Regions from separate parts of the Enterobacter sp. ECC_219_Taxon_10 genome, predicted to be linked through region 1. Evidence: predicted binding sites of a transcription regulator. Region 1 holds the regulator's gene; each other region holds the start of a gene.
What was found. Region 1 encodes sigma-54, which starts transcription at its own class of promoters, with help from an activator protein. Its sites were predicted from a motif close to GTTGGCACANNTTTCGCTNT; they were not measured.
Positions count from the first base shown of each region.

Region 2: the regulator sigma-54 is predicted to act here: its motif matches at 3,060-3,079, upstream of AC4ICF_RS06655 (amino acid ABC transporter substrate-binding protein).
Region 3: the regulator sigma-54 is predicted to act here: its motif matches at 4,833-4,852, upstream of glnK (P-II family nitrogen regulator).
Region 4: the regulator sigma-54 is predicted to act here: its motif matches at 6,252-6,271, upstream of hypA (hydrogenase maturation nickel metallochaperone HypA).

Region 1 covers NZ_CM178005.1:4,321,121-4,329,138, reverse strand. The annotation lists gene elbB (isoprenoid biosynthesis glyoxalase ElbB) at 1-3, shown strand, start outside; gene mtgA (monofunctional biosynthetic peptidoglycan transglycosylase) at 1-725, shown strand, start outside; gene npr (PTS phosphocarrier protein NPr) at 764-1,036, opposite strand; gene rapZ (RNase adapter RapZ) at 1,033-1,887, opposite strand; gene ptsN (PTS IIA-like nitrogen regulatory protein PtsN) at 1,933-2,424, opposite strand; gene hpf (ribosome hibernation promoting factor) at 2,507-2,794, opposite strand; gene rpoN (RNA polymerase factor sigma-54) at 2,817-4,250, opposite strand; gene lptB (LPS export ABC transporter ATP-binding protein) at 4,298-5,023, opposite strand; gene lptA (lipopolysaccharide ABC transporter substrate-binding protein LptA) at 5,030-5,584, opposite strand; gene lptC (LPS export ABC transporter periplasmic protein LptC) at 5,553-6,128, opposite strand; gene kdsC (3-deoxy-manno-octulosonate-8-phosphatase KdsC) at 6,125-6,691, opposite strand; gene kdsD (arabinose-5-phosphate isomerase KdsD) at 6,706-7,692, opposite strand; gene AC4ICF_RS20560 (calcium/sodium antiporter) at 7,706-8,018, opposite strand, start outside.
Region 2 covers NZ_CM178005.1:1,396,460-1,404,477, forward strand. The annotation lists gene AC4ICF_RS06640 (amino acid ABC transporter ATP-binding protein) at 1-312, opposite strand, end outside; gene gltK (glutamate/aspartate ABC transporter permease GltK) at 312-986, opposite strand; gene AC4ICF_RS06650 (amino acid ABC transporter permease) at 986-1,726, opposite strand; gene AC4ICF_RS06655 (amino acid ABC transporter substrate-binding protein) at 1,882-2,787, opposite strand; gene lnt (apolipoprotein N-acyltransferase) at 3,197-4,735, opposite strand; gene corC (CNNM family magnesium/cobalt transport protein CorC) at 4,741-5,619, opposite strand; gene ybeY (rRNA maturation RNase YbeY) at 5,704-6,171, opposite strand; gene AC4ICF_RS06675 (PhoH family protein) at 6,168-7,214, opposite strand; gene miaB (tRNA (N6-isopentenyl adenosine(37)-C2)-methylthiotransferase MiaB) at 7,378-8,018, opposite strand, start outside.
Region 3 covers NZ_CM178005.1:1,119,680-1,127,697, forward strand. The annotation lists gene AC4ICF_RS05190 (PLP-dependent cysteine synthase family protein) at 1-531, opposite strand, end outside; gene AC4ICF_RS05195 (Lrp/AsnC family transcriptional regulator) at 647-1,105, shown strand; gene AC4ICF_RS05200 (SmdA family multidrug ABC transporter permease/ATP-binding protein) at 1,136-2,908, shown strand; gene AC4ICF_RS05205 (SmdB family multidrug efflux ABC transporter permease/ATP-binding protein) at 2,901-4,682, shown strand; gene glnK (P-II family nitrogen regulator) at 4,903-5,241, shown strand; gene amtB (ammonium transporter AmtB) at 5,277-6,563, shown strand; gene tesB (acyl-CoA thioesterase II) at 6,660-7,520, opposite strand; gene AC4ICF_RS05225 (YbaY family lipoprotein) at 7,724-8,018, shown strand, end outside.
Region 4 covers NZ_CM178005.1:3,825,284-3,833,301, forward strand. The annotation lists gene AC4ICF_RS18110 (formate hydrogenlyase complex iron-sulfur subunit) at 1-471, opposite strand, end outside; gene hycE (formate hydrogenlyase subunit HycE) at 481-2,190, opposite strand; gene AC4ICF_RS18120 (respiratory chain complex I subunit 1 family protein) at 2,206-3,129, opposite strand; gene hycC (formate hydrogenlyase subunit 3) at 3,131-4,945, opposite strand; gene AC4ICF_RS18130 (4Fe-4S dicluster domain-containing protein) at 4,942-5,550, opposite strand; gene hycA (formate hydrogenlyase regulator HycA) at 5,624-6,088, opposite strand; gene hypA (hydrogenase maturation nickel metallochaperone HypA) at 6,300-6,650, shown strand; gene hypB (hydrogenase nickel incorporation protein HypB) at 6,654-7,517, shown strand; gene AC4ICF_RS18150 (HypC/HybG/HupF family hydrogenase formation chaperone) at 7,508-7,780, shown strand; gene hypD (hydrogenase formation protein HypD) at 7,783-8,018, shown strand, end outside.

The DNA.
Region 1 (8,018 bases):
TGAGGCGTCAGTTTTCCGCAGGCGCATGGGTGAAACGCCTTCTTCTACGCACCTTTCTCGTGCTGGCGGTGTTCTGGGGAGGCGGGCTGGTCGTGTTCAGCATTTTGCCGGTACCGTTTTCAGCGGTCATGGTTGAGCGCCAGCTTAGCGCGTGGTTCTCCGGTGATTTCGGCTATGTTGCCCATTCTGACTGGGTGAGCTTGGAGGACATCTCTCCGTTCATGGGGCTGGCGGTTATCGCGGCGGAAGATCAGAAATTCCCGGAGCACTGGGGGTTCGATGTGGCCGCGATTGAAAAGGCGCTGGCCCACAATGAACGTCATGAAAACCGCGTGCGCGGTGCATCAACGCTGTCGCAGCAGACGGCAAAAAACCTGTTCCTGTGGGATGGCCGAAGCTGGGTGCGAAAAGGGCTGGAAGCGGGGCTCACCCTGGGAATGGAAACGGTCTGGAGCAAAAAGCGCATTCTAACCGTTTATCTAAATATCGCCGAGTTTGGCGAGGGGGTATTTGGTGTCGAAGCTGCATCACAACGCTATTTTAATAAACCAGCCAGCAGGCTGAGCATGTCGGAGGCGGCGCTGCTCGCGGCTGTACTGCCTAATCCTATCCGCTTTAAGGCCAGCGCCCCGTCAGGGTACGTGCGAAGCCGTCAGGCGTGGATCATGCGCCAGATGAATCAGCTGGGCGGAGAGGGGTTTATGCAGCGTAATAATCTTATGTAGGGCGGGTAAGCGCAGCGCCACCCGCCGAGGGGGGAACGTTAGTCTTCGTCGAACCCGGCGTTAAACAGCGCAATTACCGCCGCCAGGGCTTCCTTTTCCTGAGGCCCGGTGGCTTCTACCTCAATCTGACGCCCTTTGGCGGAGTCCAGCATCAGCAGCGCAATCACGCTGTTGGCTTCCGCTTCGGTGCCTTCGTCATTACGCAGCAGCACTTCTGCATCGAAACCCTGCATCAGCTCAAACAGCTTCATCGCCGGGCGCGCATGCATGCCCAGCTTATTGGTGATCTCAACGGTTTGTTTTACGGTCATGTTTTACGTTTTTCCAGCGTGCGATGACGGGACTGAACGTTCTTACCGCGCGAGCGGAAATAGTCGGCCAGCTGTTCGGCGATGTAGACCGAACGATGTTTACCGCCGGTACAGCCAATCGCCACTGTCAGGTAGCTACGATTGTTTGTCTCCAGCATAGGTAACCATAGCTCAAGGTAGCTTCGCGTCTGGTAGATAAAATTGTGAACTTCTGTGTGCCGGTCGAGGAACGCCGCGACGGGTTTATCCAGGCCGGTCATTGGACGCAGTTTGGGATCCCAGTGCGGGTTCGGCAGGAAGCGCACGTCGAAAACATAGTCCGCATCAATCGGAATACCGTGCTTAAAGCCGAAGGATTCGAACACCATCGTCAGTTCACGCTCGCGTTTGCCCAGCAGGCGGGTACGCAGCATTTCCGCCAGCTCGTGAACGGACATCTCTGAGGTGTCGACTATCAGATCGGCTCGGGAGCGCAGCGGCTCCAGCAGATCGCTCTCTTCATCGATTGCGCTCTCCAGCGAGAGATTCTTGCTGGATAGCGGGTGCAAACGACGGGTATCACTGTAGCGGCGGATCAGGGTATTGCGGTCGGCATCAAGGAACAGCAGCTGAGGCGAGAACGCGTCAGGCAGGTTACTCATTGCCTGTTCGAAGATCTCCGGGGATTCGGGCATGTTACGCACGTCGATACTGACGGCGGCGGAGGTTTGTCTCTCCGCTAGCGTGCGTGCCAGATCGGGCAATAACACGACCGGCAGGTTATCGACGCAGTAAAAACCCATGTCTTCCAGCGCACGCAGGGCAACGGATTTTCCCGACCCTGAACGACCGCTGACAATCATCAGCACCATGTTCCGTTTCTCCTCAGGACAACAGATGTGAAGGCCATCACCTGGTTATGCGTCATCCTGATTGCCTTCTGCTTCAGTGATAATTTGATAAAGCTCTTCATCACTTTGGGCCGAGCGCAGTCGACGGCAGATGGTTTTATCCGCCAGACGTTTAGCAACCAGCGAAAGCGTATGCAGATGGGTCTTGGTCTGGTCGGCAGGCACCAGCAGCGCGAAGAGGAGATCGACGGGCTGGTTATCAATGGCGTCAAAAGCGATTGGCGTTTCCAGCTGCACAAACACACCGACGGCACGCAGGGTGTCCTCTTCCAGCTTGCCGTGCGGGATCGCGATACCGTTGCCGATACCGGTACTGCCCATCTTTTCACGGGTCAGAATCGCTTCGAACACCACCTGCGGCGGCAGGCCCAGCTGTTTTGCAGCCAATTCACTGATGATCTCCAGCGCACGTTTTTTGCTCTGGCAGTGAACGGCACTGCGGGTACATTCCTGGTTAAGGACATTGCTCAGTTGAAGAGCGGAATCGTTGTTTATCATAATTTCACCTAAGCGCTAACTGTACAAATGGCCTGTTGTGTTTCACAACAGGCCGTCCTGCACCCGTTAACTGCCCGGACAATTAGTGTTGTTTCAGTTTATCTTTATGTTTATTGAGCTGTCGCGCAAGCTTGTCAATCAAGCCGTCGATAGCCGCGTACATGTCCTGCCCTTCCGCACTGGCATGGAGCTCACCCCCGTTTACATGCAGGGTCGCATCCGAGATATGAGTCACTTTCTCCACTTTTAACACAATGTAGACCTGGTTGATCCTTTCGAAATACTGTTCAAGTTTCGCGAACTTAGCGTTCACGAAGTCACGTAAGGCCTCAGTAATCTCGACGTTGTGTCCTGTGATATTGAGCTGCATAGTGTCTTCCTTATCGGTTGTGTCAGACCAGCTGTTTACGCTGGTTAGACGGCGGAATGGATAAAGACTCTCGATACTTCGCAACAGTACGACGTGCCACCATAATACCCTGATCGGACAGCATGGTGGTCAACTTACTGTCACTTAGTGGCTTCGCGGGGTTCTCCGCGGCGATCAACTTCTTCACCAGTGCGCGAATCGCCGTTGATGACGCTTCGCCGCCGCCCTCGGTGTTCACATGGCTGGAGAAGAAATACTTAAGCTCAAAAATACCGCGCGGACTGTGCAGATACTTCTGCGTGGTGACGCGGGAAATGGTGGATTCATGCATCTCGACGGCCTGGGCGATATCCGCCAGTACCATCGGTTTCATATACTCTTCGCCCTGCTCAAAGAATGCCTGCTGCTGTTCGACGATGCAGCGGCTCACGCGCAGCAGGGTATCATTCCGGCTCTCCAGGCTCTTGATCAACCATCGCGCTTCCTGAAGATTGCTGCGAATATATTGATTGTCGGAGTCGTTGCGCGCGCTGGTACACATAGAGGCGTACTGCTGGTTGATTTGCAGGCGAGGGATGCTGTCAGAGTTCAGTTCAACGACCCAGCGGTCATTGTGTTTTCTGACCAGCACGTCCGGGATAACGTACTCGGGTTCGCTGGTCTGGATCGACTGACCGGGACGCGGATCGAGAGACTGGATCAGATTTACCGCCTCTTTCAGCACCTCTTCCTTCAGGCGCGTCACGCGCATCAGGGTGCGGAAATCGTGGTTAGCCAGAAGATCCAGATGATCGCCGATGATTAAGCGCGCTTCGTCGAGCCACGGCGTCTCTTTGCTGAACTGAGAAAGCTGGATCAGCAGACAGTCGCGCAGGTCTTTCGCGGCCACCCCGACCGGATCGAAGCGCTGAATGCGTTTCAGTACCGCTTCAATCTCCTCAATCTCAATCTCTTCATCGCCCATGCTTTCCAGAATGTCGTCCAGCGTGACGGTCAAATAACCGGTGTCATCAACGGCGTCGACAATCGACGTGGCAATGGCGCGGTCGGTATCGGAGAAGGGGGTAAGCTCTACCTGCCACATCAGGTAATCCTGCAGCGACTGGGTGGTTTCGCCCTGGTAGACCGGTAGCTCGTCGTCCTGGTAGTCTGCACGCGTGCCGGAAGGGGTGCCGGCGGTATAGATTTCATCCCAGCTGGCATCCAGCGGAAGCTCGTCCGGCATCTCTTTTTGTTCGAGGGCATCCGCGGTGTCGAGCGCTTCTGTATCCTGTGACTGCTGGGTATCTACCTCGTCATGAAGATCGGCTTGCTCCAGCAGGGGATTGCTGTCCAGCGCCTGCTGGAGCTCCTGCTGAAGTTCTAACGTGGACAGCTGCAACAGGCGAATTGCTTGCTGTAGCTGCGGCGTCATCGCCAGCTGTTGGCTGAGCCTTAATTGCAAACCTTGCTTCATGTTCAGAGCATTTTTCTCCGGTTCGGCGTTACGTTACCTCTACCCTATCAGAGTCTGAAGTCTTCCCCAAGATAGACGCGCTTAACATGATCGTCTTCGAGGATCTGCTGCGGCGTACCGTGGGCGATCAGATTGCCCTGGCTCACGATATATGCGCGTTCACATACCGCCAGCGTTTCACGAACGTTGTGGTCGGTGATCAGCACGCCAAGCCCGCTGTCACGCAGATGCTCGATAATGCGTTTAATGTCGATAACGGAGATTGGGTCAACGCCCGCAAATGGTTCATCCAGAAGGATAAACTTCGGATTGGCGGCCAGCGCGCGCGCAATCTCAACACGACGGCGTTCCCCCCCGGACAATGCCTGGCCCAGGCTGTCGCGCAGGTGCTCGATGTGAAACTCTTCCATCAGCTCGTTGGCGCGATCCTGACGCTGTTCGTTGGTCAGGTCGTCGCGAATTTGCAAGACCGCCATCAGGTTATCAAAGACGCTCAGACGACGGAAAATAGAGGCTTCCTGCGGCAGATAGCCGATGCCACGGCGCGCGCGCGCGTGCAGCGGCAGCAGGCTGATGTCTTCATCGTCAATAATAATGTTGCCGGCATCGCGCGGCACAATACCAACCACCATGTAGAAGGTGGTGGTTTTACCCGCACCGTTCGGGCCAAGCAGGCCCACAATTTCGCCGGAGTTGACGGTCAGACTGACATCTTCTACGACACGGCGGCCTTTGTAAGCCTTCGCGAGATTTTTTGCAGTTAATGTTGCCATAGCGAATTAGTTACTCTTCTTCTGTGCCGGGGCCTGGCCCTTGCCTTTGTCCTGCAGCTGCGACGGAACCAGCACGGTGGTTACGCGTTTGCCTTTCTCGCTGGAGGCCTGCATTTTTTGCTCTTTAACCAGATAGGTAATCTGGTCACCGGTAATATTGCTGTCCAGCTGTTCCAGATAGGCGTTTCCGGTCAGGATGACCAGATCCTTCGCCAGCTCATAGTGCATATGCGAGGCGTGGCCCTTCACCGGCTTGCCGTTGTCCTGCATCTGGTAGAAGGTGGCCGGGTTGCCGTAGCCATCAATGATCTCTTTGCCCTGCTCGCCGCCCGGACGGGTAACGACCACCTTATCGGCATTAATTTTGATGGTGCCCTGCGTCATGACGACGTTACCCGTGAAGGTAACGACGTTACCCTGCATATCGAGAGACTGGGTGTCGGACTCGATATGGATCGGCTGGTCGGTATCGCCCGTTACAGCAAGCGCGGGGAGACTGGCCGCCAGCATCGCGCTGGCGATAATTACTTTAAGGCTGAGTTTGTTTGTTTTGAATTTCATAGGAGGTTCTAACCTTTTCAATCAGCTCGGCGTTCTTGCTGCGTAAGTTCCCGCGCATTCTTAAACCGCTGGAATTAAATGTTGTGCCATACAGTGTGACCAGATCCTGCGACGTCACGTCCTGGGTTACCAGGTTGATCTGGGCATTATCCGTCGTAATTTTTCGCAGTTGCGAGTCAGCGGTCAGGGCGTTGACTTCAACGTGGCCATACAGATAAAGCATACGATCATTTGTCAGTTTGGCCCGATCTGACTTAATTGACCACGTCGGCACTTTGTCTTTATCGAATGTGGTCATGACAGGTTGGGTAAACCACGAAACGCCGTCATCGGAAAAGTATTCAACATGCTGGGCAATCAGGCGATAGTTCAGCGCACCTTCCGGGCTATAGACCACGGTGTCGCTGTGATCGCTTTTATAGGTTGGATCGTTATTGTTGACCACTTCCGTTTGCGTGTCGTCGCGATCGGCAAGGTTCACGCCAATCAATACCAGTGCGACAAGCGAAAGCAGAATGATAACCCAACGTCTGGTTTTACTCATATCGATTGCCCTTTGGCTTCATCAAGCTTGCCCTGCGCCAGCAGAAGCAGATCGCAGACTTCACGGACGGCACCCCGGCCACCGTTGATGCAGGTAACGTAGTCAGCGCGCGGGATCAGTAACGGGTGAGCATCAGCAACCGCGATGCTGAGACCGACTTTAGCCATCACCGGCCAGTCAATCAGATCGTCCCCGACGTAAGCCACGTTCTCCGGTGCGATAGCCAGTTTACCCAGTAAATCGTTGAACGCTGCCATCTTATCGGATTGACCCTGGTAAAGATGGGTAATCCCTAAGGTTTCACAGCGGTCTTCTACCAGTTTAGCTTTTCGTCCGGTGATGATAGCAACCTCGATACCCGAAGTGAGCGCACAGCGGATACCGTAGCCGTCGCGAACGTTAAACGCTTTCAGCTCTTCACCATTATTGCCCATGTAAATCAGGCCATCGGAAAGTACGCCATCCACATCCAGAATGAGCAGACGAATGTTTTCCGCCTTTGCCATCATCTGGGTACTGACCGGACCATAACAGGTTGCAAGGGATGCACCCGCATTATTCATTGTCTTATCCTTTATTACACTACGCCAGCGCGCAGCAGATCATGCATATGTACCACACCCAGCAACTGGTCGCCATCGGCAACCATAACGGAGGTGATATGGCGGGACTGCATCAGGTTCAGCACATCCACGGCTAACGTTCCCGGACGCACGCGGATGCCGCCGGGCGTCATCACGTCGGCAATGCCAAGCGTGCGGACATCTACACCCATGTCGAACACGCGACGCAGGTCGCCATCGGTGAAGATCCCCTGAATTTTCATCAGATCGTCGCACACGACCGTCATACCCAGATTCTTGCGGGTGATTTCCAACAGCGCATCACGCAGGGAGGCTTCTTTACTGACGTGAGGGATCTCATCCCCGGTGTGCATAATATCGTTTACCCGCAGCAGCAGCTTGCGCCCCAGCGCGCCGCCCGGGTGGGAAAGCGCGAAATCTTCCGGCGTAAAACCGCGGGCTTCGAGCAGCGCCACGGCAAGGGCATCGCCCATGACCAGCGCAGCAGTTGTGCTGGACGTCGGCGCCAGGCCCAGCGGACAGGCCTCTTTCGGTACTTTAACGCACAGGTGAATATCGGCCGCACGCGCCATGCTACTTTCCGGACGGCTGGTCATGCAAATCAGGGGGACCTGCAGTCGCTTCAGTACGGGGATCAGCGCCAGAATTTCATTGGACTCCCCGGAGTTGGACAGCGCAATAACGACATCCTGCGGCGTGACCATCCCCAGATCGCCGTGCGCGGCTTCCCCAGGGTGTACAAAGAAAGACGAGGTTCCGGTGCTGGCAAATGTTGCTGCCATTTTGCGTCCAATGTGGCCGGACTTACCCATTCCCATCACCACGACTTTGCCGGCACAGTAGAACATCTTCTCACATGCCAGACTAAAATCCTGATTAATGTACTGATCTAACTGCGCCAGACCTTCACGTTCAATCTCCAGAACCTCTTTGCCTGCTTTCTGAAAGTCAAAACCCGGCTGCAATTCTATTTGCGACATAATGCGTTTCCGTTTACCCAGAGAGAAGAGGCGAGAGCCAGTACAGCATCGCCATCCATACGATAAATCCACCCGTCAGCAGTGCGCCTGCGCCTTTGCCGATCTGTCGTTGCCGCCGCCAGCAAAGCAGGGCAAATATCACGCTGACCAATAACATCACGCCGTAGTCGCGCGAGAACGCCAGGGGATTAAAGGGCCCTGGCGTAATCAGGGCCGGCAGGCCCATCACAATGGCGATATTGAAAATGTTGGAACCGATAATATTACCAATGGCGATGTCATCTTCCCCTTTACGCGCCCCCGCAATGGCGGTGGCCAGCTCAGGC
Region 2 (8,018 bases), 2.0 Mb from region 1:
TTTTACCTGCGCCAGCGTCAGGTTCTCAATAATGGAGAGGTGAGGGAACAGCTCAAAATGCTGGAACACCATGCCAACGTGAGAGCGAAGCTGGGCGAGGTTGGTTTTCTTATCGTTCACTTTGGTGCCGTTCACAACAATTTCGCCCTGCTGCACAGGCTCCAGACCATTAACCGTTTTGATCAGCGTGGACTTACCGGAACCGGACGGCCCGCACACCACCACCACGTCGCCTTTTTTGACTTCGGTGGAGCAGTCGGTCAGCACCTGAAAGTGCCCATACCATTTAGAAACATTTTTCAGGGAAATCATTATACCGTCCTTTTCTTCAGCCAGCTGACCAACAGCGACGCGCTTAAACTAATCACAAAATAGACCGCACCCGCGAAGAGCACCATCTCGACCTGCGTACCATCACGTTCACCGATGGTCGACGCGGTACGGAAAAAGTCCGCCAGGCTCAGAACATAAACCAGAGAGGTATCCTGGAACAGCACGATACCCTGGGTCAGCAGGAGCGGAACCATGGCGCGAAACGCCTGCGGCAGAATGATGAGCTGCATGGACTGCCAGTGCGTCATTCCCAGTGCCAGCGCGGCGCTGGACTGCCCGCGGGAGATACTCTGGATACCCGCGCGGATAATCTCTGAATAATAAGCGGCCTCAAACATTGAGAACGCCACCATAGCGGAGATCAGGCGGATATCAGTTTTCGGCGACAGCCCCAGCACGTTCTGTAAGAAGCCGGGGACGATCAGATAAAACCACAGCAGCACCATCACCAGCGGAATAGAGCGGAACACGTTAACGTAGGCGGTCGCAAACCAGGCGAGCGGCTTAAAGCTCGACAGTCGCATGACGGCCAGCAGGGTGCCCCAGACGATACCCACGATGATGGCGATCGCGGTGATCTTTAAGGTAATTACCAGACCATCGAGCAGGTAGGGCATGGATGGAACAATAGAACTCCAGTCAAATTCGTACATTATTTGCCCCCCAGATTGCCCGGCAGGCGTACTTTGCGTTCAACCAGGTTCATCACCAGCATGATGAAAGCGTTAATCAGAACATAGGCGAGCGTGATCGCGGTGAAGGATTCCCACGCGTGAGCGGAGTAATCCAGCAGCTTGCCCGCCTGTGCAGCCATATCCACCAGGCCGATGGTTGAGGCGATGGCCGAGTTTTTCACCAGGTTCATCATCTCAGAGGTCATCGGTGGAACGATAACGCGGTAGGCGTTAGGCAGCAGCACATAGCGGTAGGTTTGTGGCAGGGTCAGGCCCATGGCCAGGCCCGCATTTTTTTGTCCGCGCGGCAATGACTGAATGGCGGCACGCACCTGCTCGCAAACGCGCGCAGCGGTAAACAGCCCCAGACACATCATGGAGGAGACAAAGAACTGCACATTCGGATCCAGTTCCGACTTGAACCACATGCCAATATTTTCCGGCAGCAGTTCCGGGATGACCAGATACCAGGTGAAGAACTGCACGATGAGCGGAACGTTACGGAACAGTTCCACATACAGTGTGCCAATGGTTGAAAGGAAACGGTTAGGGACGGTGCGCAGAATACCGAACAGCGAACCGACAAGAAACGCGATGATCCACGCCGTTATCGATAATGCCACGGTAACCTGAAAGCCGCTCCACAGCCAGCCAAGATAGGTGGTGTTGCCGAACGGGGCTTGTTGCAGGAATATGCCCCAGTTCCAGTCTATTGACATAATAAACTCCAGAAAAAAGAGGGTAGCAGCGCTACCCTCGAAGATTGGTGAGAAGCTCATTTTTCGCGCTGAGTGGGGAACGACCACTCAACGTATAGTCTGTCCATGCTTCCCGACAATCGAGAGGGCAGGAGATCCCGCCCCTGTTGTTCTAATTAGTTAAGAGCCTTGTCATTTGGAGATTTGAACAGCGCTTTCATGTCGTCAGAGAGTTCAAAATTCATGTTCAGGTTTTTTGGTGGAATCGGGTTCTTGAACCACTTGTCGAACCATTTTTCCGCTTCGCCGGAGGTCTGAACCTGAGCGATGGTGTCATCGATCAGCTTTTTGAACTGCGGATCGTCTTTACGCAGCATACAGCCGTAGGCTTCTTTGGACTGCGCGGTACCGACGATATCCCAGTTGTCTGGTTTCTTCGCCTTCGCACGTTCGCCCGCCAGCAGGGCGTCATCCATCATAAACGCGACGGCACGGCCGCTTTCCAGGGTACGGAAAGAGTCGCCATGGTCTTTCGCGCTGATGATGCGCATGTCCATTTTCTTCTCGTCGTTCAGCTTGTGCAGCAGGACTTCAGAAGTGGTACCGGAGGTCACAACGACCGCTTTGCCTTTCAGGTCAGCAAAATCTTTGATCGCTCCGCCTTTTTTGGTCAGCAGACGGGTACCCACGACAAAGATGGTGTCAGAGAAGGCCGCCTGCTTCTGGCGTTCGAGGTTGTTGGTGGTAGAGCCACACTCGAAGTCAAAGGTGCCGTTTTGCAGCAGTGGAATACGGTTCTGTGAAGTGATTGGGATCAGCTTCACCTGCAGATCAGGTTTGTTCAGCTTTTTCTTCACAGCTTCAACGATGGCGTTGGAGTAATCCTGTGAATAGCCCACGACTTTTTGCGTGTTGTCGTAGTAAGAGAACGGGACGGAAGATTCACGGTGGCCGACCACGATGACGCCGTTTTTGGCAATCTTGTCGAGAGTGCTGCCTGCTGCCGGAGCGTCTTCAGCGTGAACCACGCCTGCGGACATTCCCATAACCAGCATTGCTGTGGCCAGTTTACGTAATTGCATACCCAACTCCTTTCTTATCAGCGCCAGTGACGCATTGATACCCATTGTGATGTTGTTATATCTCGCGCGATGCGAGTGCAGTGTTATGCAAGCTTGTTAACATTTAGTCTGGCTTAATGTAAAGATTTTGCTGCGTTATTGTTTATTTTTGCGAAGCGCGCCGCACCATTCAGAGGCAATAATCTCCCGTTGCACCGTTTCGGTGCTACCGATGATCTACGCTGGTGCGACAAGGTTACACGTTAAGCCAAACTGCGTTTGCGTGAATAAATAAAGCAATAGGCGTGCCAGATTTGAATTCCACCCTCACCCTGGAAGGGAGAGGGGAAAAGGCGGAGCTGGATAGTGAAAATGTGCAGAGAACAGTTCCCTCTCCCCTATGGGGAGAGGGCTAGGGTGAGGGGTGAGATTACTTACGACGCTGACGCAGGCTCATCAGCACGGCGCCAAAGCCGAACAGCGCGGTCAAAATCCACAGCGGCCAGTTGCCGGTGCGGGCGTACGGCGTAAGTCCCGTGGTTGGCGTGACGTTAGTGGTCAGCACCTCACGGGTAAACTGCGGGATCATGGCCTGGATTTCACCCTGCGGACCAATCACGGCGGTGATGCCGTTGTTGGTGCTGCGCAGCAGCGGACGCGCCAGCTCCAGGGAACGCATGCGCGCCATCTGGAAGTGCTGCCACGGGCCGATAGATTTACCAAACCAGGCATCGTTGGAGATGGTCAGCAGATAGTCGGTATCCGGACGGAAGTTATCCCGCACCTGCTCGCCGAGGATGATTTCGTAGCAGATGGCCGCCGTAAGAGCCAGACCGTGCGCATGCAGCTGGGGCTGAACGTACGGGCCGCGGCTGAAGGAGGACATCGGCAGGTCAAAGAACGGTGCCAGCGGGCGCAAAATCGACTCCAGCGGGACAAATTCACCAAACGGCACCAGGTGGTTCTTGTTGTACCGGTCAGTAGAGTGATAGCTGTACTCGCTATCTTTCCCAAGCGTAATGATAGTGTTGTAGGTGTCGTAGCGGTTCTGCTGATTCAGCCGCGCATCGACAATGCCGGTAATCAGCGTGCTGCCGCGCGCTACCAGCAGGTCGTTCATCATGTTCAGGAACGGCTGCTGGTTGATTTCCAGATCGGGAATGGCAGACTCTGGCCAGATAATCAGCTGCGATTTACCCATCACCTCTTCGGTGGCGTTGGCGTAGATCTTCAGGGTGTTCAGCAGCTCTTTTTCGTCCCACTTCATGGACTGCGGGATATTCCCCTGCACCATGGAAACCTGCATGGTGCGCTCAGGCTCAGGCGTGAACCACTGGATATAGCGCAGCGGGAAGGGCAGGGCGAACAGCACCAGCGCCACAGCCAGCGGTTTCCAGCAGCGCTGGACCAGCGCCAGGACCAGCAGGCCGCTCACCACCATCAGCAGGAAGTTAATGGCTTCAACGCCCATTACCGGCGCCAGACCTTTCAGCGGGCCGTCAATTTGGCTGTAGCCGAACTGTAGCCACGGGAAACCGGTCAGCACCCAGCCACGCAGGAACTCGGTAATCTGCCAGACTACCGGCGCGGCAATGGCGACGCGCAGCCAGGTGGTTTTAGGCCACAGGCGAGAAAGGATACCGGCGAACAGACCGGTGTACAGCGAGAGATAAGCAGCGAGCAGTACGACCAGGAAGACGTTAACCGGGCCCGGCATCCCGCCAAACTGGGCGATACTGACGTAGACCCAGTTAATGCCGGAACCAAACAGCCCCAGCCCCCAGAAGTAGCCAATGGCGGCGGCCTGTACCGGACGACGGTTCAGGGTCAGGCCCTGAAGTCCCATCAGGGAGAGAATGGCCGCGGGCCAGATATCGTAAGGAGAAAAAGCCAGCGTACCGCTGGCTCCGAGCAACAGCGCCAGCAGCAAACGGACGCGCTGGCGTTCAAGCAATGGGGCAAATGCCATTTACATTAATCTTCCAGTTTTGGCACCGGTGAATCGTCCGGCGTTCTGACGTGAACCTGTATAATACGTCGGCTGTCGGCCATTGCTACTTTGAACTGGTAACCGTCGATGTCAACGGTCTCACCGCGCGCCGGAAGATGGCCAAAGGCCTGCATCACCAGTCCGCCAATGGTATCGACCTCTTCATCGCTGAAGTGAGTACCAAAGGCGTCGTTAAAGTCTTCAATCGAGGCCAGCGCGCGCACGGTCCAAGTGTGGCGGCTGAGCTGACGGAAGTCGATATCCTCTTCTTCGTCGTACTCGTCTTCGATTTCACCCACGATCAGTTCAAGAATATCCTCGATCGTGACAAGACCTGAGACGCCGCCGAATTCATCAATAACAATCGCCATGTGGTAACGCTGAGAGCGAAACTCTTTCAGCATCCGATCCACACGTTTACTTTCCGGCACAACCACGGCCTGGCGTAACACTTTTTCCATGCTGAAGGCTTCGGCATCGCTGCGCATAAACGGCAGCAGATCTTTCGCCATCAAAATCCCTTCGATGTGATCTTTATCTTCGCTGATGACCGGGAAACGCGAGTGGGCGGATTCGATGATCACATCGAGGCACTCGTCCAGGGTCTGGTTACGTTTCAGGGTGATCATCTGCGAGCGGGGGATCATGATGTCGCGGACGCGCTGGTCAGCGATGTCCATAACCCCTTCGAGCATTTCGCGCGTATCTTCGTCGATAAGGTCGTTCTGCCCGGAATCACGAATCAGCTCCAGCAGTTCATCACGGTTTTTCGGCTCGCCGTGGAAAAGCTGGTTCAGAATGAGGGAGAAAAATCCCTTTTTACTGGTTGTCGTGTCGCTACTGTGTGAATTGTCGTCGCTCATGGCGTTTGTTAAGGGTTCTCTTATTAGTTCAACGTTAACCACCGCGCTATGTCCCTGCGCGGCGGCATGGTAGTCAGTAACTGACTATTCTTTCTCGGCAATGTACGGATCCTCATAGCCCAGAGCAAGCATTATCTCTGTCTCAAGGGACTCCATCTCTTCCGCTTCGTCATCTTCAATATGATCGTAGCCCAACAGGTGCAGGCTGCCGTGTACCACCATATGCGCCCAGTGGGCTTCCAGCGGTTTCTGCTGCTCTTTGGCTTCCTGTTCCACTACCTGACGGCAGATGATCAAATCACCAAGCAGTGGCATCTCGATGCCCGGCGGCGCTTCGAACGGGAAAGAGAGCACGTTGGTCGGCTTATCTTTCCCGCGATAGGTCAGGTTAAGCTCGTGGCTTTCCGCTTCATCCACCAGGCGAATCGTGACTTCTGATTCTTCCTGAAACTGAGGAATAACGGCATCCAGCCATTTCTGAAACTGTGCCTCTTCTGGCATGCCAGAATTGTCTTCACAGGCCAGCTGTAAATCGAGGATCACCTGACTCATTTCTGTTCTTGCTCCTGCGCTTCGCGCTTACGTTCCGCGGCCTGTTCGGCCCTGCGTTTTTGATCCGCCTCTTCCCAGGCTTCATAGGCGTTAACGATGCGCGCGACCACCGGGTGGCGTACCACGTCTTCACTGTGGAAGAAGTTAAAGCTGATTTCGTCTACCTCTGACAGCACCTCAATGGCGTGGCGCAGGCCGGACTTGGTGCTGCGAGGCAGGTCGATCTGGGTGACGTCACCGGTAATGACCGCTTTCGAGTTAAAACCAATACGCGTCAGGAACATCTTCATCTGTTCGATGGTGGTGTTCTGGCTTTCATCAAGAATGATGAACGCATCGTTCAGCGTACGACCGCGCATGTAGGCGAGCGGAGCCACTTCGATAACGTTACGCTCAATCAGCTTCTCAACCTTCTCAAAGCCGAGCATTTCGAACAGCGCGTCATACAGCGGGCGCAGGTACGGGTCGACCTTCTGGCTCAGATCGCCAGGCAGGAAGCCCAGTTTTTCACCCGCTTCCACGGCAGGGCGGGTCAGCAGGATGCGACGGATCTCCTGGCGTTCCAGTGCATCGACCGCCGCGGCAACCGCCAGATAGGTTTTACCCGTACCCGCCGGACCCACGCCGAAGGTGATGTCATGGTCAAGAATATTAGCGATGTACTGCGCCTGGTTTGGCGTGCGCGGCTTGATGACGCCACGCTTGGTCTTAATGTTGATCGCCTTGCCGTAGTCCGGCACGCTTTCCGCGCTTTGCTCAAGCACTCGCGCCTCTTTAATGGCGAGGTGAATTTGTTCCGGTTCGATGTCCTGAATCTCGCCGCGCATTGGGGCGGTATCGACATACAGGCTGCGCAGAATATCCGCAGCCGCGTTGACGCAGATAGGGCGTCCGGTGAGTTTGAAATGGTTATCGCGACGATTGATTTCGATACCCAGACGTCGTTCCAGTTGTTTGATGTTGTCATCAAACGGCCCGCACAGGCTCAGCAGGCGAGCGTTGTCTGCGGGCTCAAGGCTAATTTCACGCGTATCTATGTTCAAACTGTTCCTCTTTGATTGGTTAACTGACCCGCTGCCACACGGCGCAATAAAACGGTCATTACCGAAATTATTCACGCCACAGAATAAAGGCGCAAGCGTTGCGGAAGATATTGGGGGCGATGAGAGGAAATACAAGGCCTGCCAAAGCGGCAGGCCTGAAGGATTAAGGCTGGTAAATCCCAACGCCAGAATCGTTTTCTTTGCGGGTACGCGAGATCACGGATTCCGGTGACTCTGCGATACGCAGGCCCATTTCGTCCTCGGTGCGTACCACCTTCGCGCGCAGCGAGTTGGTCAGCACCTCGACAATCTCGACGTCCACGAATTTACCGATCATATCCGGGGTGCCTTCAAAGTTCACTACGCGGTTGTTTTCGGTACGACCGGACAGCTCCATAATGCTCTTGCGGGAGGTGCCTTCCACCAGAATGCGCTGGACGGTGCCGAGCATACGGCGGCTCCAGGCGTTGGCCTGCTGATTGATGCGCTCCTGCAGAATATACAGACGCTGCTTTTTCTCTTCTTCCGGCACATCGTCAACCATGTCGGCCGCGGGTGTTCCAGGACGCGCTGAGAAGATGAAGCTGTAGCTGACGTCAAAGTTTACTTCACCGATGAGCTTCATGGTGCGCTCGAAGTCATCAGCGGTTTCGCCAGGGAAGCCAACGATGAAGTCGGAGCTGATCTGGATATCCGGACGCGCTTCACGCAGCTTGCGGATGGTGGATTTGTACTCCAGCACCGTATGCGGGCGGCCCATCAGGTTCAGAACGCGGTCAGAGCCGCACTGAATCGGCAGGTGCA
Region 3 (8,018 bases), 1.7 Mb from region 1:
ATGCGGCTCGTGGGTCATCTGGCGGAAAATACTGTCGGCAATGTTGTTATTGCCGCGCCAGTCCGTTGCGCACTCGGCGAAGGTGAACTGGTCCATATAGTGGCCGTTTAGCTCGCGGGCCAGCATTTCAGAGGCGGCGTAGATTTCGCAGGCGCTTTCCACAAAGTGGCAGCGTCCGCCGTAAAATTCGATCTGCTCGATTTTACGTTTTGCGGTGCAGGAGGGCATCACGGCGATAAACGGCAGGCCCAGCAGGCGGGCAAAATAGGCTTCGGACACCGCCGTTGAACCAGATGAGGATTCAATGATGGTGGTGCCTTCTTTAATCCAGCCGTTACATAAACCGTATAAAAACAGGGAGCGCGCCAGGCGATGCTTCAGGCTACCGGTAGGATGGGTACTTTCATCCTTCAGGTAGAGCTGAATACCGTCAAATCCCGGCAGGGAAAGGCGAATCAGGTGCGTATCCGCCGAGCGCTGATAATCGGCATTGATTTCACTGATGGCATGTTTAACCCAGGTGCTATTCATCGTAGTTATCCGTTTGTCATTTTGTGCCCAGCATAGCGAAAAGCACAGAAAAAATTGTTGCTATCTGGCCTTTAAAATAGAATGAAGGGAGAAAAATTTTCTCTGTGAGGTGGGTATGCTAGATAAAATTGACCGCAAGCTCCTTTCATTGCTGCAAAGTGACTGTACCCTCTCTTTGCAGGCGCTGGCAGATGCCGTTAATCTGACCACCACACCGTGCTGGAAGCGCCTAAAAAAGCTGGAAGATGACGGTATTCTGCTGGGCCGCGTCGCGTTACTCGATCCCGAAAAACTGGGGCTTGGGCTGACGGCATTTGTGCTGATAAAAACTCAACACCACAGCAGCGAGTGGTATTGCCGCTTCGTCACTCAGGTGTCTGAGATGCCCGAGGTGCTCGGCTTCTGGCGTATGGCCGGCGAGTACGATTACCTGATGCGCGTCCAGGTGGCTGACATGAAGCGCTATGATGACTTCTACAAGCGGCTGGTGAACAGCGTCCCGGGCTTGTCGGACGTCACCTCAAGCTTCGCCATGGAACAGATAAAGTACACCACAGCATTACCCATTGAATAACTTCGTAAAATACCTTCAGGAACAAACCGCGTGCGATTATTTGCCCAATTAAGCTGGTACTTTCGTCGGGAGTGGCAACGCTACCTCGGTGCAGTCGCCCTGCTTATTATCATTGCCATTTTGCAGCTGATCCCGCCGAAGGTGGTGGGCTACGTCGTGGATGGCGTCACTGAACAGCATTACACCACCGCACGGGTGTTGATGTGGGTCGGCACGCTGGTGCTGACGGCGGTCATTGTTTATCTCCTGCGCTACGTCTGGCGCGTGCTGCTGTTTGGTGCGTCCTATCAGTTGGCCGTTGAGCTGCGCGAAGATTTTTACCGCCAGCTGAGCCGACAGCATCCTGAGTTTTATCTCCGCCACCGCACCGGGGATCTTATCGCTCGCGCGACTAACGACGTCGATCGCGTGGTCTTTGCCGCCGGGGAAGGGGTGCTGACGCTGGTGGACTCGCTGGTGATGGGCTGCGCGGTGCTGATCGTCATGTCCACGCAGATCAGCTGGCAGTTGACCCTGCTTGCCCTGCTGCCGATGCCGCTGATGGCGCTGGCGATCAATCGCTACGGCGAACAGCTGCACGAGCGCTTCAAGCTGGCGCAGGCGGCGTTTTCATCTCTGAACGATCGTACCCAGGAGAGCATGACCAGCATCCGCATGATCAAAGCGTTTGGCCTGGAAGACCGACAGTCCGCGCTGTTTGCGGCCGATGCGGCAGACACGGGGGCGAAAAACATGCGCGTAGCTCGCATTGACGCCCGGTTTGATCCAACGATTTATATCGCAATCGGCATGGCAAACCTGCTTGCCATTGGCGGCGGGAGCTGGATGGTGGTGCAGGGCACGCTGACCCTGGGGCAATTAACCAGCTTTGCGATGTATCTGGGGCTGATGATCTGGCCGATGCTGGCGCTGGCCTGGATGTTTAACATTGTTGAGCGCGGCAGCGCCGCCTACAGCCGCATTCGCGCCATGCTGGCCGAAGCCCCGGTGGTCAATGACGGCAGCGAAGCGGTGCCGGAAGGGCGCGGTGTCATGAACGTCGACGTTCGTAAATTTGTCTATCCGCAAACGGAACATCCGGTGCTGGAGAACGTTAGCTTTACGCTGCAGCCGGGCCAGATGCTGGGCATCTGCGGCCCAACGGGGTCCGGTAAAAGTACCGTTCTCTCTCTGCTGCAGCGCCACTTTGACGTCACCGAGGGCGATATTCGTTTCCATGATATCCCCCTGACGAACCTGCTGCTGGACGAGTGGCGTGGACGCCTGGCGGTCGTCAGCCAGACGCCGTTTTTATTTTCGGACACCGTGGCGAATAACATTGCTCTTGGTCATCCGTCGGCGACGCAGGAAGAGATCGAACACGTGGCGCGCTTAGCCAGCGTACATGACGATATTTTGCGCCTGCCGCAGGGCTATGAAACGGAAGTCGGGGAACGTGGCGTCATGCTCTCCGGCGGGCAAAAGCAGCGTATCTCCATTGCCCGCGCGCTGCTGCTGAATGCTGAAATCTTGATCCTGGACGATGCGCTTTCCGCCGTGGACGGTCGTACCGAGCATCAGATTCTGCATAACCTGCGCCAGTGGGGCGACGGCCGCACGGTGATTATTTGCGCCCACCGTTTGTCAGCGCTCACTGAAGCCAGCGAAATTCTGGTCTTACAGCACGGGCACATTGCCCAGCGTGGGCAGCATGAAGCCCTTGTCGAACAGCCGGGCTGGTATCGCGATATGTATCGCTATCAACAGCTTGAGGCGGCGCTGGACGATGCGCCGGAACAGGATGAGGAGGCCGCCAATGCGTAAGCTCGGAACGATGTGGCCGACGCTCAAACGTCTGCTGGCTTACGGCTCGCCGTGGCGTAAACCGCTCTCCGTGGCCGTGCTTTTACTCTGGATTGCGGCGATTGCTGAGGTGAGCGGCCCGCTGCTCATCAGCTATTTTATCGACAACATGGTCGCCAAAAGCTATCTCCCGCTGGGTCTGGTAGCGGGCTTAGGCGTGGCCTACGTTGGCCTGCAGCTGGCGGCGGCAGGGCTGCACTATGCTCAGTCGCTGCTGTTCAACCGTGCCGCCGTGGGCGTCGTTCAGCAGCTGCGCACGGATGTGATGGACGCGGCGCTGCGCCAGCCGCTCAGTGAGTTTGATATCCAGCCGGTCGGGCAGGTGATTTCGCGCGTGACCAACGATACCGAGGTGATCCGCGATCTGTACGTCACCGTGGTCGCGACGGTGTTACGCAGCGCGGCGCTGATTGGCGCGATGCTGGTGGCGATGTTCAGCCTCGACTGGCGCATGGCGCTGGTGGCGATTACCATCTTCCCGGCGGTGCTGATCGTGATGGTGATCTACCAGCGATACAGCACGCCGATTGTGCGCCGGGTTCGCGCCTATCTGGCCGACATCAACGATGGTTTCAACGAAGTGATTAACGGCATGAGCGTCATCCAGCAGTTCCGCCAGCAGGCCCGCTTTGGCGAGAGGATGGGGGAAGCCAGCCGTTCGCACTACATGGCGCGTATGCAGACGCTGCGCCTGGACGGTTTCCTGCTCCGTCCGCTGCTCAGCCTTTTCTCTGCGCTGGTGCTTTGCGGGCTGCTGATGCTCTTTGGGCTGAGCTCAAGCGGTACGATCGAAGTCGGCGTGCTGTACGCCTTTATTAGCTATCTCGGACGTCTTAACGAGCCGCTGATCGAGCTCACTACCCAGCAATCGATGCTGCAGCAGGCGGTCGTCGCCGGTGAGCGCGTGTTTGAGCTGATGGACAGACCGCGCCAGGCCTACGGCAATGATGAGCGACCTCTGCAAAGCGGGGATATTGCCTTTGATAACGTCTCGTTTGCCTATCGCGAAGACCGGCTGGTGTTGCAGGACATTACGTTGGATGTTCCGTCGCGCGGTTTTGTTGCGCTGGTAGGGCATACGGGCAGCGGCAAGAGCACGCTTGCCAGCCTGTTGATGGGCTACTACCCGGTCATGCAAGGCGAAATTCGCCTCGACGGACGCCCGCTCGCGTCTCTCAGCCACAACGTGTTGCGTAAAGGCGTCGCGATGGTGCAGCAGGATCCGGTCGTTCTGGCCGATACCTTCTACGCTAACGTGACCCTGGGGCGGGACTATACCCAGGAGCAGGTCTGGGACGTGCTGGAAAAAGTGCAGCTGGCAGAACTGGCGCGTGGGTTTAGCGATGGGATCAATACGAAGCTGGGCGAGCAGGGGAACAACCTCTCCGTGGGGCAAAAGCAGCTTCTCGCGCTGGCGCGGGTGCTGATCGAAACCCCGCAGGTGCTGATTCTGGATGAAGCGACGGCCAGCATTGACTCCGGCACTGAGCAGGCCATCCAGCAGGCGCTGGCCGCCGTGCGCGATCATACGACTCTGGTGGTGATTGCCCACCGCCTTTCCACCATTGTCGATGCCGATACCATTCTGGTGCTGCACCGGGGACAAGCCGTGGAACGCGGCACGCACCGTGAACTGCTGGAAGCTAAAGGACGCTACTGGCAGATGTACCAGCTTCAGCTTGCGGGCGAAGAGCTGGCCGCCAGCGTGCGTGAGGAAGAGTCGCTCAGCGCCTGATGCACCAAAACAAAGCAACGCGCTAACAGTCATTCCTGTTGGTGCAATACTGAAACGCACCGTGCACCGACATGGTGCGTTTTTTTTCGCCGGTTCGTTAATGAAGACGGCGTAACGCTCGTCGCACCGCTTTTCCCCCTCGTTTTCATTTCTGGCACACCCCTTGCAATACCTTCTGCGTGAGCTGCGGCCATTACCGAATTCTGACTGGAGGGGATCTATGAAGCTGGTTACGGTGGTAATCAAACCATTCAAACTCGAAGACGTGCGTGAAGCGTTGTCTTCAATGGGTATTCAGGGACTGACTGTCACCGAAGTGAAAGGCTTTGGTCGTCAGAAGGGTCATGCCGAGCTTTACCGCGGGGCGGAATACAGCGTTAACTTTCTGCCAAAAGTAAAAATTGATGTCGCGATTGCTGACGATCAGCTTGATGAAGTGATTGATGTGATTAGCAAAGCGGCCTACACCGGCAAAATTGGCGACGGCAAAATTTTCGTTGCCGAACTGCAGCGCGTCATTCGCATTCGTACCGGCGAATCTGACGAAGCGGCACTGTAAATAACGCCTGGCACACAGTGATAGGGATCGAGAAAATGAAGATAGCAACACTTAAAACGGGTCTGGGTTCGCTGGCACTGCTGCCGGGCCTGGCGCTGGCTGCCCCTGCCGTGGCTGACAAGGCCGATAACGCCTTTATGATGATCAGCACCGCGCTGGTACTGTTCATGTCTATCCCGGGCATTGCGCTGTTCTACGGCGGCCTGATCCGCGGCAAAAACGTTCTCTCCATGCTGACGCAGGTTGCCGTGACGTTCGCGCTGGTCTGCGTGCTGTGGGTGGTTTACGGCTACTCGCTGGCCTTCGGCACCGGCAACGCCTTCTTTGGTAACTTCGACTGGGTGATGCTGAAAAATATTGAGTTGACCGCGCTGATGGGCAGTTTCTATCAGTATATTCACGTTGCGTTCCAGGGCTCGTTCGCCTGCATTACCGTCGGGCTGATCGTTGGCGCGCTGGCGGAGCGCATTCGTTTCTCTGCCGTCCTGATCTTTGTGGTGGTCTGGCTGACCCTCTCCTATGTGCCGATTGCGCACATGGTCTGGGGCGGTGGTCTGCTGGCAACGCACGGCGCGCTGGACTTCGCGGGCGGTACCGTTGTTCACATCAACGCCGCGGTAGCGGGTCTGGTGGGGGCGTACCTGATTGGCAAACGCGTGGGCTTCGGTAAAGAGGCGTTCAAACCGCACAATCTGCCGATGGTGTTTACCGGTACGGCTATCCTTTACTTTGGTTGGTTTGGCTTCAACGCCGGTTCCGCCAGTGCAGCAAACGAAATCGCCGCGCTGGCCTTCGTGAACACCGTTGTGGCCACGGCGGGTGCGATTCTCTCCTGGGTATTCGGCGAGTGGGCGGTACGCGGTAAACCTTCCCTGCTGGGTGCCTGTTCAGGTGCGATTGCCGGTCTGGTTGGTATCACCCCTGCGTGTGGTTATGTCGGCGTAGGCGGTGCGCTGCTGGTGGGTCTGGTCGCGGGCCTTGCGGGTCTGTGGGGCGTCACCGCACTGAAACGTGTGCTGCGCGTTGACGACCCATGCGATGTGTTTGGCGTGCACGGCGTGTGCGGCATCGTCGGCTGTATCATGACCGGTATCTTTGCCGCGAAATCGCTCGGTGGCGTGGGCTACGCTGAAGGCGTGACGATGGTTCATCAGGTGCTGGTGCAGCTGGAAAGTATTGCTATCACCGTGGTGTGGTCTGCCGTTGTCGCTTTCATCGGCTATAAGCTGGCGGATATGACGGTTGGTCTGCGCGTACCAGAAGAGCAGGAGCGCGAAGGTCTGGACGTCAACAGCCACGGCGAGAATGCGTATAACGCCTGATAAACAGAAAAACGGTAACCTTTGGTTACCGTTTTTAGTGTGTATTCCCTCTCCCTGTGGGAGAGGGGCAGGGTGAGGGCATCAGGCCGCACAACATCAACCGCGATTACGCATTACCCCTTCCTGCACCGTAGAAGCGACCAGCACGCCGTCCTGAGTATAAAACTCTCCACGCACAAACCCGCGAGCGCTCGATGCTGAGGTACTCTCCACGCTGTAAAGCAGCCACTCGTTCATATTGAACGGACGGTGGAACCACATGGAGTGATCGATGGTCGCGACCTGCATCCCTTTTTCAAGGAAGCCAACGCCGTGCGGCTGTAGCGCAACCGGCAGGAAGTTGAAGTCTGACGCGTAGCCCAGCAGATACTGATGCACGCGGAAATCTTCCGGCACGGTGCCGTTGGCGCGGATCCAGACCTGGCGTTTCGGCTCGGCGGTATGGCCTTTCATTGGGTTATGGAACTCAACCGGGCGGATCTCCAGCGGCTTATCGCAGAGAAACTTCTCTTTGACCTGCGGCGGAAGCAGATGCGCCAGCGCGCGGGCGATATCGGTCTCTGACTTAAGTTCGTCAGGCGACGGTGCTGGCGGCATCACTTTCTGATGCTCATACCCCGGCTCCGGTGCCTGGAAAGAGGCGGTCATATAAAAGATCGGCTTACCGTTCTGAACGGCCGCTACGCGGCGTGCGCTGAAGCTGTTGCCGTCTCGCAGAACTTCAACGTCATACACGATCGGTTTAGCGCTGTCGCCAGGGCGTAAGAAATAGCTGTGGAATGAGTGCACCAGACGGTCTGCCGGGACAGTCTCCTTTGCAGCGTACAATGCTTGTCCGACGACTTGCCCGCCGAACACTTGACGTAAGCCCAGGTCTTCGCTCTGTCCGCGAAAGAGTCCTTCCTCAATTTTTTCCAGATTCAGTAATGTCAGCAGATTGTTCAGTGCCTGACTCATAGTTGTCCTCAGTAAACGCCGTAGCGAAAGATAGGCAGAGTATAACGCAGAAATGAAAGTGGTCCGATGGGTAGAATAATCTGAATGTCGGCACGTTTTTAGGCATTAATCGGTGATCTGTGCCACACTTAAATACGTTATGTGATTGAAACGACATCGGATGGGATCGATCCCGCTGGTGCATTGATGATAAGGAGACTTCAATGAAACTCGTGCCCATGCTAAGTGGTGTAGCTATTGCGGTGGCGTTGTCCGCCTGTGCCGGTAAGAGCGCCCAGGTGCCGGTGCCAGCTGCAGATCCGAACGGGATTAATACCCTTTCACAGCAATCCATTCAGCAGCCTAACGTTTCCGGTACAATCTGGATTAAACAGAGAGTCGCGCTGCCGCCGGATGCGGTATTAACGGTAACGCTGTCTGATGCTTCCCTGGCCGACGCACCGTCGAAAGTTCTGGCCCAGCGTGCGGTCCGTACTGAAGGTAAGCAGGCTCCGTTTA
Region 4 (8,018 bases), 500 kb from region 1:
CGCCGGGCAGGTTTCGAAGCTTTCACGGTGATGCTCCGCGCGGGCGTCGCCGTTGTGCTGCAGCAGCGCGATGGCGTAGTCGATCTCTTTTTGCACGGCGAACGGGCGCTGGCAGACGCGGCAGTTGCACAGGTCAAAGCGCGACTGCTGCAGAAAATCCTCTTTCTTCCACACCCCCAGCTCGTATTCCTGCGACAGGCGAATGGCTACCGTCGGGCAGACCTCCTCGCAGCGGCCGCAGAAGATGCAGCGCCCGAGGTTGAACTGCCAGGCCAGCTCGCCGGTTTTGAGATCCGTTTCCACCGTTAAGGCGTTCGACGGGCAGGCGTTGACGCAGGCCGCGCAGCCGATGCACTGCTGCGGATTGTGCTCCGGCTTGCCGCGAAAGTTTTTGTCCACCGGCATCGGCTCCAGCGGATAGCTGCTGGTCTGCACGCCGGTTTTGATGACTTTTTTGATAAAGGTAAACATGGCGAGTCCTTATTTCAGCGGCGAGTTCTTACGCTCGATGCTGTAGCGCTCAAGCTCTTTGTACGGCACCACCTGGCTTTTCTTCTTACGCACGTCCACGACGGTCATGCGGTCGGTGCAGGAGTAGCACGGGTCGAGGCTGCCGATGATCAGCGGCGCATCGGAAACCGTGTTGCCGCGCAGCATATAGCGCAGGGTTGGCCAGTTGGCGTAGGTGGCCGCGCGGCAGCGCCAGCGGTACAGCTTCTGGTTGTCGCCGGTCATGCTCCAGTGAATGTCGTCCCCGCGCGGTGCTTCGGCAAAGCCAAGGGCGAAGCGGTTCGGGATGTAGGTGAAGCCCTCCACCATCAGCGGGCCGCCCGGCAGGTTATCGAGGCCGAAGTCGATCATATTCAGGGCAGTGAACACCTCGTTGATGCGCACCTTAAGGCGCGAGATGACGTCGCAGCCCTGCTCGCTGTGCACGGTCATCGGCAGCAGGCCGTAGCCGACAAACGGGTGATCGGCGCGGGTGTCGCGGGCGTGGCCGCTGGCGCGTACCATCGGGCCGACGTTACTGAAGTCGCGGGCGATTTCCGGGTCAAGGCGGCCGATGCCGACGGTGCGCTGCTCGATGTTTGGCGTGCTGAGCAGCATATCCACCAGCTCCTGCACATCGCGGCGCATCTGCTGGGCCAGCTGGCGGGTCTGGATCATGTCGTCCTTCAGCAGGTCGCGACGGATCCCGCCGATCAGGTTCAGACCGTAGGTTTTACGCGCCCCGGTGAGGATCTCCGCCATCTTCATCGACGCTTCGCGTACGCGGAAGAACTGCATAAACCCGGAGTCAAAGCCAACGAAGTGGCAGGCAAGGCCGAGGTTGAGCAGGTGCGAGTGCAGGCGTTCCACCTCCAGCAGAATGGCGCGGATCATCTGCGCGCGTTCCGGCACGACGATCCCCATGCCGTTTTCCACCGATGTGGTATAGGCAGTGCTGTGGGCAAAGCCGCAGATGCCGCACACGCGGTCAGAGAGGAACGTCACTTCGTTATAGCCCATGCGGGTTTCCGCCAGCTTTTCCATGCCGCGATGGACGTAGAACAGGCGGTAGTCGGCGTCGATGATGTTCTCGCCGTCGACGAACAGGCGGAAGTGGCCCGGTTCGTCGGAGGTGACGTGTAGCGGGCCGATCGGCACCACGTTGTTCTTCTTGCTGCCGAGCTCGTTAATGAACTCGTAGGTTTCGCTGTCGGTGGTCGGCGCCGGGCGCTGGCGGTAGTCCATGCTGTCTTTGCGCAGCGGGTAGAGTTCGTCCGGCCAGTCGTCCGGCAGCACCAGGCGGCGCTCGTCCGGCAGGCCGACCGGCACCAGGCCGTACATGTCGCGCACCTCGCGTTCGCCCCAGACGGCGGCAGGCACGCGCGGCGTGACAGACGGGTATTCCGGCTTATTCGGGTCGACTTCGACGCGCACGGTGAGCCAGCACTTCTCGCCCTGCTCCATCGACATCACGTAGTACACCGCATAGTTGCCGCACAGCTGGCGTTCGTCGTTACCGAACAGCACCGACAGCCAGCCGCCCTGACGGTAGTAAAGAAACTCCACCACTTCCGGCAGGTAGTTCACCTTCACGGTGACCGTTACCTGGTCTTTAGTTTGCCAGGACTCCTCCAGCACCACGCCGGGGAAAGCCTGATGCAACGCGGCGAGATACTGCTGACCTTTCTTTTCTTCAGACATAAAAATTCTCTTTAATCACGCCACCAGCAAGGAGACGAACGCTAAAAATGCAAAACCAAAACCGGCCCAGGTGATGCGTGACGTTTCGACAAAACGCAGGCGCGCCATGCTGTTTTCAAACAGGGCAATCACCAGCACGCCGACCAGCAGCTTGAGGGCGGCAATCACGACTGCCAGCACCAGACCACCCGCGGTGAAGTGCGTCATTTGTCCCCACGGGAAGAAGACGCCGACAAACATCTGCAGCACCACCAGTTGCTTGAGGCTGATGCCCCACTTCAGCACCGCGAAGCCGTATCCGCTGTACTCGGTAAGCGGACCTTCCTGCAGCTCCTGCTCGGCTTCCGCCAGATCGAACGGCAGTTTGCCCATCTCAATAAACGTGGCGAACGCGCAGGCACAGAGCGCCAGCACCAGCGGAATGGAGCGGGCCACCGGCCAGTGATAAACGGTGTCGGTGATAAAGCTGATATGGGTGGAACCGGCCACCTGCGCGGCGACCCACAGCCCCAGCAGCAGGATCGGCTCCACCAGCACGCCGAGCATCGCCTCGCGGCTGGCGCCGATGCCGGTAAACGGGCTTCCGGTGTCCAGGCCCGCAATCGCAAAGAAGAAACGGGCGATGGCGAAGAGGTAAATCAGCGTGATCAGATCGCCGAGCGCCGGCAGCGGCGACGCCACCGTCACCACCGGCAGAGCGGTGGCGATGGTCAGCATCACGCCAACCATCACGAACGGCGTCAGGCGGAAGACCCAGCCTGCGGCGTCCGGGGCCATGCTCTGACGAGAAAGCAGCTTGAAGAGATCGCGGTACTCCTGGAGCACCCCAGGCCCTCGGCGGTTGTGCATCCGGGCGCGCGCCACGCGAGTGATGCCCGACAGCAGCGGCGCGGCGGCGAACAGCACCAGCGCCTGAAGAATTGCCAGTAACAGACTCATGTCAGGCTCCTCGTGAAATCACAATAACCACCAGCACCGCCAGCTCGATGACCGCCAGACGGCGGAACAGCGCGGGTGCGGCAGCGCTCTGCCAGCCCGGTACCCAGCCCACCGGGTTCAGCCAGCGGCGCAGCTTCAGCACGGCGGCGAAGTTTTCCTTCACCGGCATGGCGAAACCGTGGGCGGTGATGACCATCGACTGCTCGTGTTCGTAGCCGCAGGCCCACGCCGCGCCGCGCGAGCGGGAGGCGAGTCGGTCGCGTTTAAAGAACAGCATCAGCACGAATGGCAGCAGCGGTGCGGCAACCAGCAGCAGCGCCATCATCGGCTGGGATACGACGGTATGCGCCGTGGTCAGCGGCAGCGGAACGGCGTTGCCCAGCAGCGGCAGTAGCCACGGCGCGGCAACCCCGCCCGCAATGCAGCACAGCGCCAGCGCGACCACGCTGGCACACATAAGTACCGGTGCGCAGCAGGCGTTTTCAGCTTCACGGGTGCGCGGCGCGCCGAGGAAGGTCACGCCGTAAACCTTCGCCATGCACATCACCGCCAGCGCCCCGGTAATCGCCAGCCCGACTGCCAGTAGCGGGCCTAACAGGCGCGCGATAAAGAGATCGCTCTGACCGAGCGCGAAGAAGGACTGGTAGATCACCCACTCCCCGGCAAAGCCGTTCAGCGGCGGCAGCGCAGCCATCGCCATCAGCCCCACCAGCATGGCGAGTGAAATCACCGGCATCTTTTTGCCGATGCCGCCGAGCTTTTCGATATCCCGATGGCCGGTGCGGAACCAGACGCTACCCGCCCCGAGGAAGAGGGTGCTTTTAAACAGGCTGTGGTTGACGAGGTGATACAGGCCGCCGATAAACCCGGCAGCAATCAGCGCCGGCTGGTTAAGCGCCAGCCCGGCGACGCCCGCGCCCATACCGAGCAGGATGATGCCGATGTTTTCAAGGGTGTGGTACGCCAGCAGGCGCTGAATGTTGTGCTCCATCAGGGCGTACAACCCGCCAACGAACGCGGTGACCATGCCCGCAATCAGCAGCATCACGCCCCACCACAGCGGCGGCTGACCGCCGGTCAGCGTGAGGGTCAGGATACCGAACAGCCCCACCTTCATCACCACTGTGGAGAACAGCGCGGCAGCCGGCGCCGGGGCATTCGCATGCGCCTGCGGCACCCAGCCGTGCAGCGGGATAATCCCGGCCAGCAGGCCAAAGCCGACTACGCCAAGCAGCCAGACGTCGTTGCCCAGCGTCTGGCCGTTAAGCGCGGAAAAGTCCAGGGTGCCGAAACGCTGCCACACCAACCAGCAGGCCAGCGCCAGCAGCAGCGTCCCGAGGCGACCGAGCGCAAACCACAGCTTGCCGGAGGCGCTGCAGCCCGTCAGGAACACGCCGCACAGGGCCATGATCTCCGCCATCACCACCAGCGCACCGAGGTTGCTGGCGATAACCGTGCAGACCGCCGTGGCCATCAGCAGGTTCACCAGCAGGCCGTTGGCTTTGACCTGCTGATGACGGTGCCAGTCAATATTGAAAAGGCTGATAAACAGCCCGCACAGGCCAAAGGTCACCAGCCAGATGGCGTTTAGCGGTGTAATCGCCACGGTGTGGCGAATCAGCGGCATAAGTGTTTCCACGGATTGTCCGCCGAGCAGAACCACGCCGCCAGCGGCCAGCGTCATCAGGCTGCCGACCGCCCCGCCGATACCGGCTATCCAGCCGCTCAGGGTTTTATGGAAAGAGAACACCAGCGCCAGCACGGCGGCAGCGGCAAAGTACGCCACGGCGCTGTTAATCATAAATATCGCGTTCATTTCGCCCCCTCGTTAAGCGACTGCAGAAGCGAAAGATCGCCGACGTCGGTATTAATGGTCAGCTCGCGCTTGCGCCTGCTGGTGCGGGCGATGTCGCGGATGTTGACCAGGATCAGCGCTTTGGTCGGGCAGGTCCGCACGCAGGCCGGGCCCTGTTCGTCAAAGCTGCACAGGTCGCACTTCACCGCGATAGCGCGGATGCCGGGCACCCAGTCCAGCAGCGTGCTCACCTTCGCCGGAGCGGGTGGCGCAGGCAGCGCTTTCGGGGTATTGGCGTTCGCCGGGATATGCAGCGGGCGGCTGCCGGAAAATTCAATGGCGCCGAACGGGCAGGCGATGCCGCACAGCTTGCAGCTGACGCACAGGCTTTCGTTCAGTTGGACCGCGCCATCGACGCGGGTGATGGCGTTAACCGGGCACACGCCCGCACACGGGGCATCTTCACAGTGGTGGCAGAGCTGCGGGGCAGACTCTTTTTCATTACGCATGACGCGCAGGCGCGGCATGGACTGCAGCCCGTGCAGGCGGTGCGTTTCCGAGCACGCCGCCTCACAGGTTCGACAGCCAATACAGACCGTCGAGTCAGCAATTACAAAACGGTTCACCGGGCAATCCTCAGGTGATGGTCATTTTTGACGACGAAAAACTGTCTCATCGACACTTTTCGACACACGGTTATCAGGCAGGGTTAGCGGGAATCTTTCCCGCGACCAGCTGTTTCAGGTCGACCGGCAAGTCGTGTTCAACCGCGGCGTAGAGACCGTTGTAAACCGGCGCGATTTTCTCCAGATAGTGCTCAAGCACCTGCTGGCGATCGCGGTTGCTGACGTAGCCGTCGACCATGCCGTCGGCCATCAGCTGGGCCTGCGCAATACACTGTTTTTCACCCTCTTTGTTCTCGACGTAGTACTCGATGGTGTGGCTGTTAAAGCTGTCTGCCAGGGTGACAAAAACCGTGAAATGGCCGAAGAGGACAAATCGCATATCGCCCTGCGCCGCACAGCTCATCGCGTGATGCAGACGCGCTTTTGACAGGGTGATCCCCTGAACCAGAGAGTTGCAGTAGAGGTGCCACTGATCCTGAAGCTGCTGGTGGCGCTGCGCGATGTAATCCGCTTTTTCGCTGATTTCCCAAATAGTCATAAAAGGTATCCGGTTAATGGAGATAGCGGCTGTTAAGCAGATTCCGTGCCAGTTTTTAATTAATTGATTTACAATGCCTTTATCAAAAAATTCACTGTCAACGCTGCGATGTCGACGTGTCATTTCGACAGCGTTGACATCGTCACGCCTTAACAAAAATCAAGCTGGCACCGTTATTGCATTCAATGGCGCAATTCATTGAGGAGGCGTCATGCACGAAATCACCCTCTGCCAGCGTGCTCTGGAGCTTATCGAACAGCAGGCAGTGCAAAACCGCGCGAAACGCGTCACCGGCGTCTGGCTGAAGGTCGGGGCGTTTTCCTGCGTCGAGACCAGCGCCCTGGCCTTCTGCTTTGAGCTGGTGTGCCGCGGCACGCTGGCGGAAGGCTGCGCGCTGCATATTGAAGAGCAGCAGGCGGAGTGCTGGTGCGAGCAGTGCCAGCAGTACGTCACCCTGCTGTCATCGAAGGTTCAGCGCTGCCCGCAGTGCCAGAGCGCCGGGCTGCGCATCGTGGCGGATGACGGCATGCAGATCCAACGCCTCGAAATTGAGAAGGAGTAAAGTATGTGTAGTACCTGCGGTTGCGCCGAAGGCAACCTGTATATAGAAGGGGATGAACACCGCCCCCACTCCGCGTTTCGCTCCGCGCCCTTTTCCCCCGCCCCGCGTCCTGCGGCGGCCCTGACCGGGATCACCTTTGCACCGCAGCGCTCCGACGCGGGCGACCTGCATTACGGCCACGGCGAAGCGGGCACCCACGCGCCGGGCATGAGCCAGCGCCAGATGCTGGAGGTGGAGCTCGACGTGCTGGACAAAAATAACCAGATCGCCGCCCGCAACCGCGCCCGCTTCGCCGCCCGCAAACAGCTGGTGCTGAACCTGGTCTCCAGCCCCGGTTCCGGCAAAACCACCCTGCTTACCGAAACCCTGAAGTGTCTGAATGAACGCGTCTCCTGCGCGGTGATCGAAGGCGACCAGCAAACCGTTAACGACGCGGCGCGCATTCGTGAAACCGGCACGCCCGCGATCCAGGTCAACACCGGTAAAGGCTGCCACCTGGACGCGCAGATGATTGCCGACGCCGCCCCGCGCCTGCCGCTGGCAGATAACGGCATCCTGTTTATTGAAAACGTCGGCAACCTGGTGTGCCCGGCGAGCTTCGATCTGGGTGAACGACACAAGGTGGCGGTGCTTTCGGTGACCGAAGGCGAAGACAAGCCGCTGAAGTATCCGCACATGTTCGCCGCCGCCTCCATCATGCTGCTGAACAAAGTCGACCTGCTGCCGTACCTGAATTTTGACGTTGATAAGTGCATGGCGTATGCCCGCGAGGTGAACCCGGACATTCACATCCTGCTGGTTTCCGCCACGCGCGGCGACGGGATGGACGCCTGGCTGGACTGGCTGGAGAGCGAACGATGTGCATAGGCGTACCCGGACAAATCCACTCCATTGACGGCAATCAGGCCAAAGTCGAGGTTTGCGGCATCCTACGCGACGTCGACCTGACGCTGGTGGGCAGCACCGATGAAAGCGGCGCCTCGCGTCTCGGCCAGTGGGTGCTGGTCCACGTAGGCTTTGCGATGAGCGTGATTAACGAAGCAGAAGCCCGCGACACGCTCGACGCGCTGCAAAACATGTTTGACGTGGAGCCGGACGTGGGCGCGCTCCTGTACGGCGAGGAAAGGTAATCATGCGTTACGTTGATGAATACCGCGCGCCGGAGCAGGTGATGCAGCTTATCGGGCATCTGAAAACGCGCGCGGCGCTGCTGGACTACACGAAAGAAAAGCCGCTTCGGATCATGGAGGTGTGCGGCGGACATACGCACGCCATCTTCAAATTTGGCCTCGACCAGCTGCTGCCGGAGAACATCGAGTTTATTCACGGCCCTGGCTGCCCGGTGTGCGTGCTGCCGATGGGGCGCAT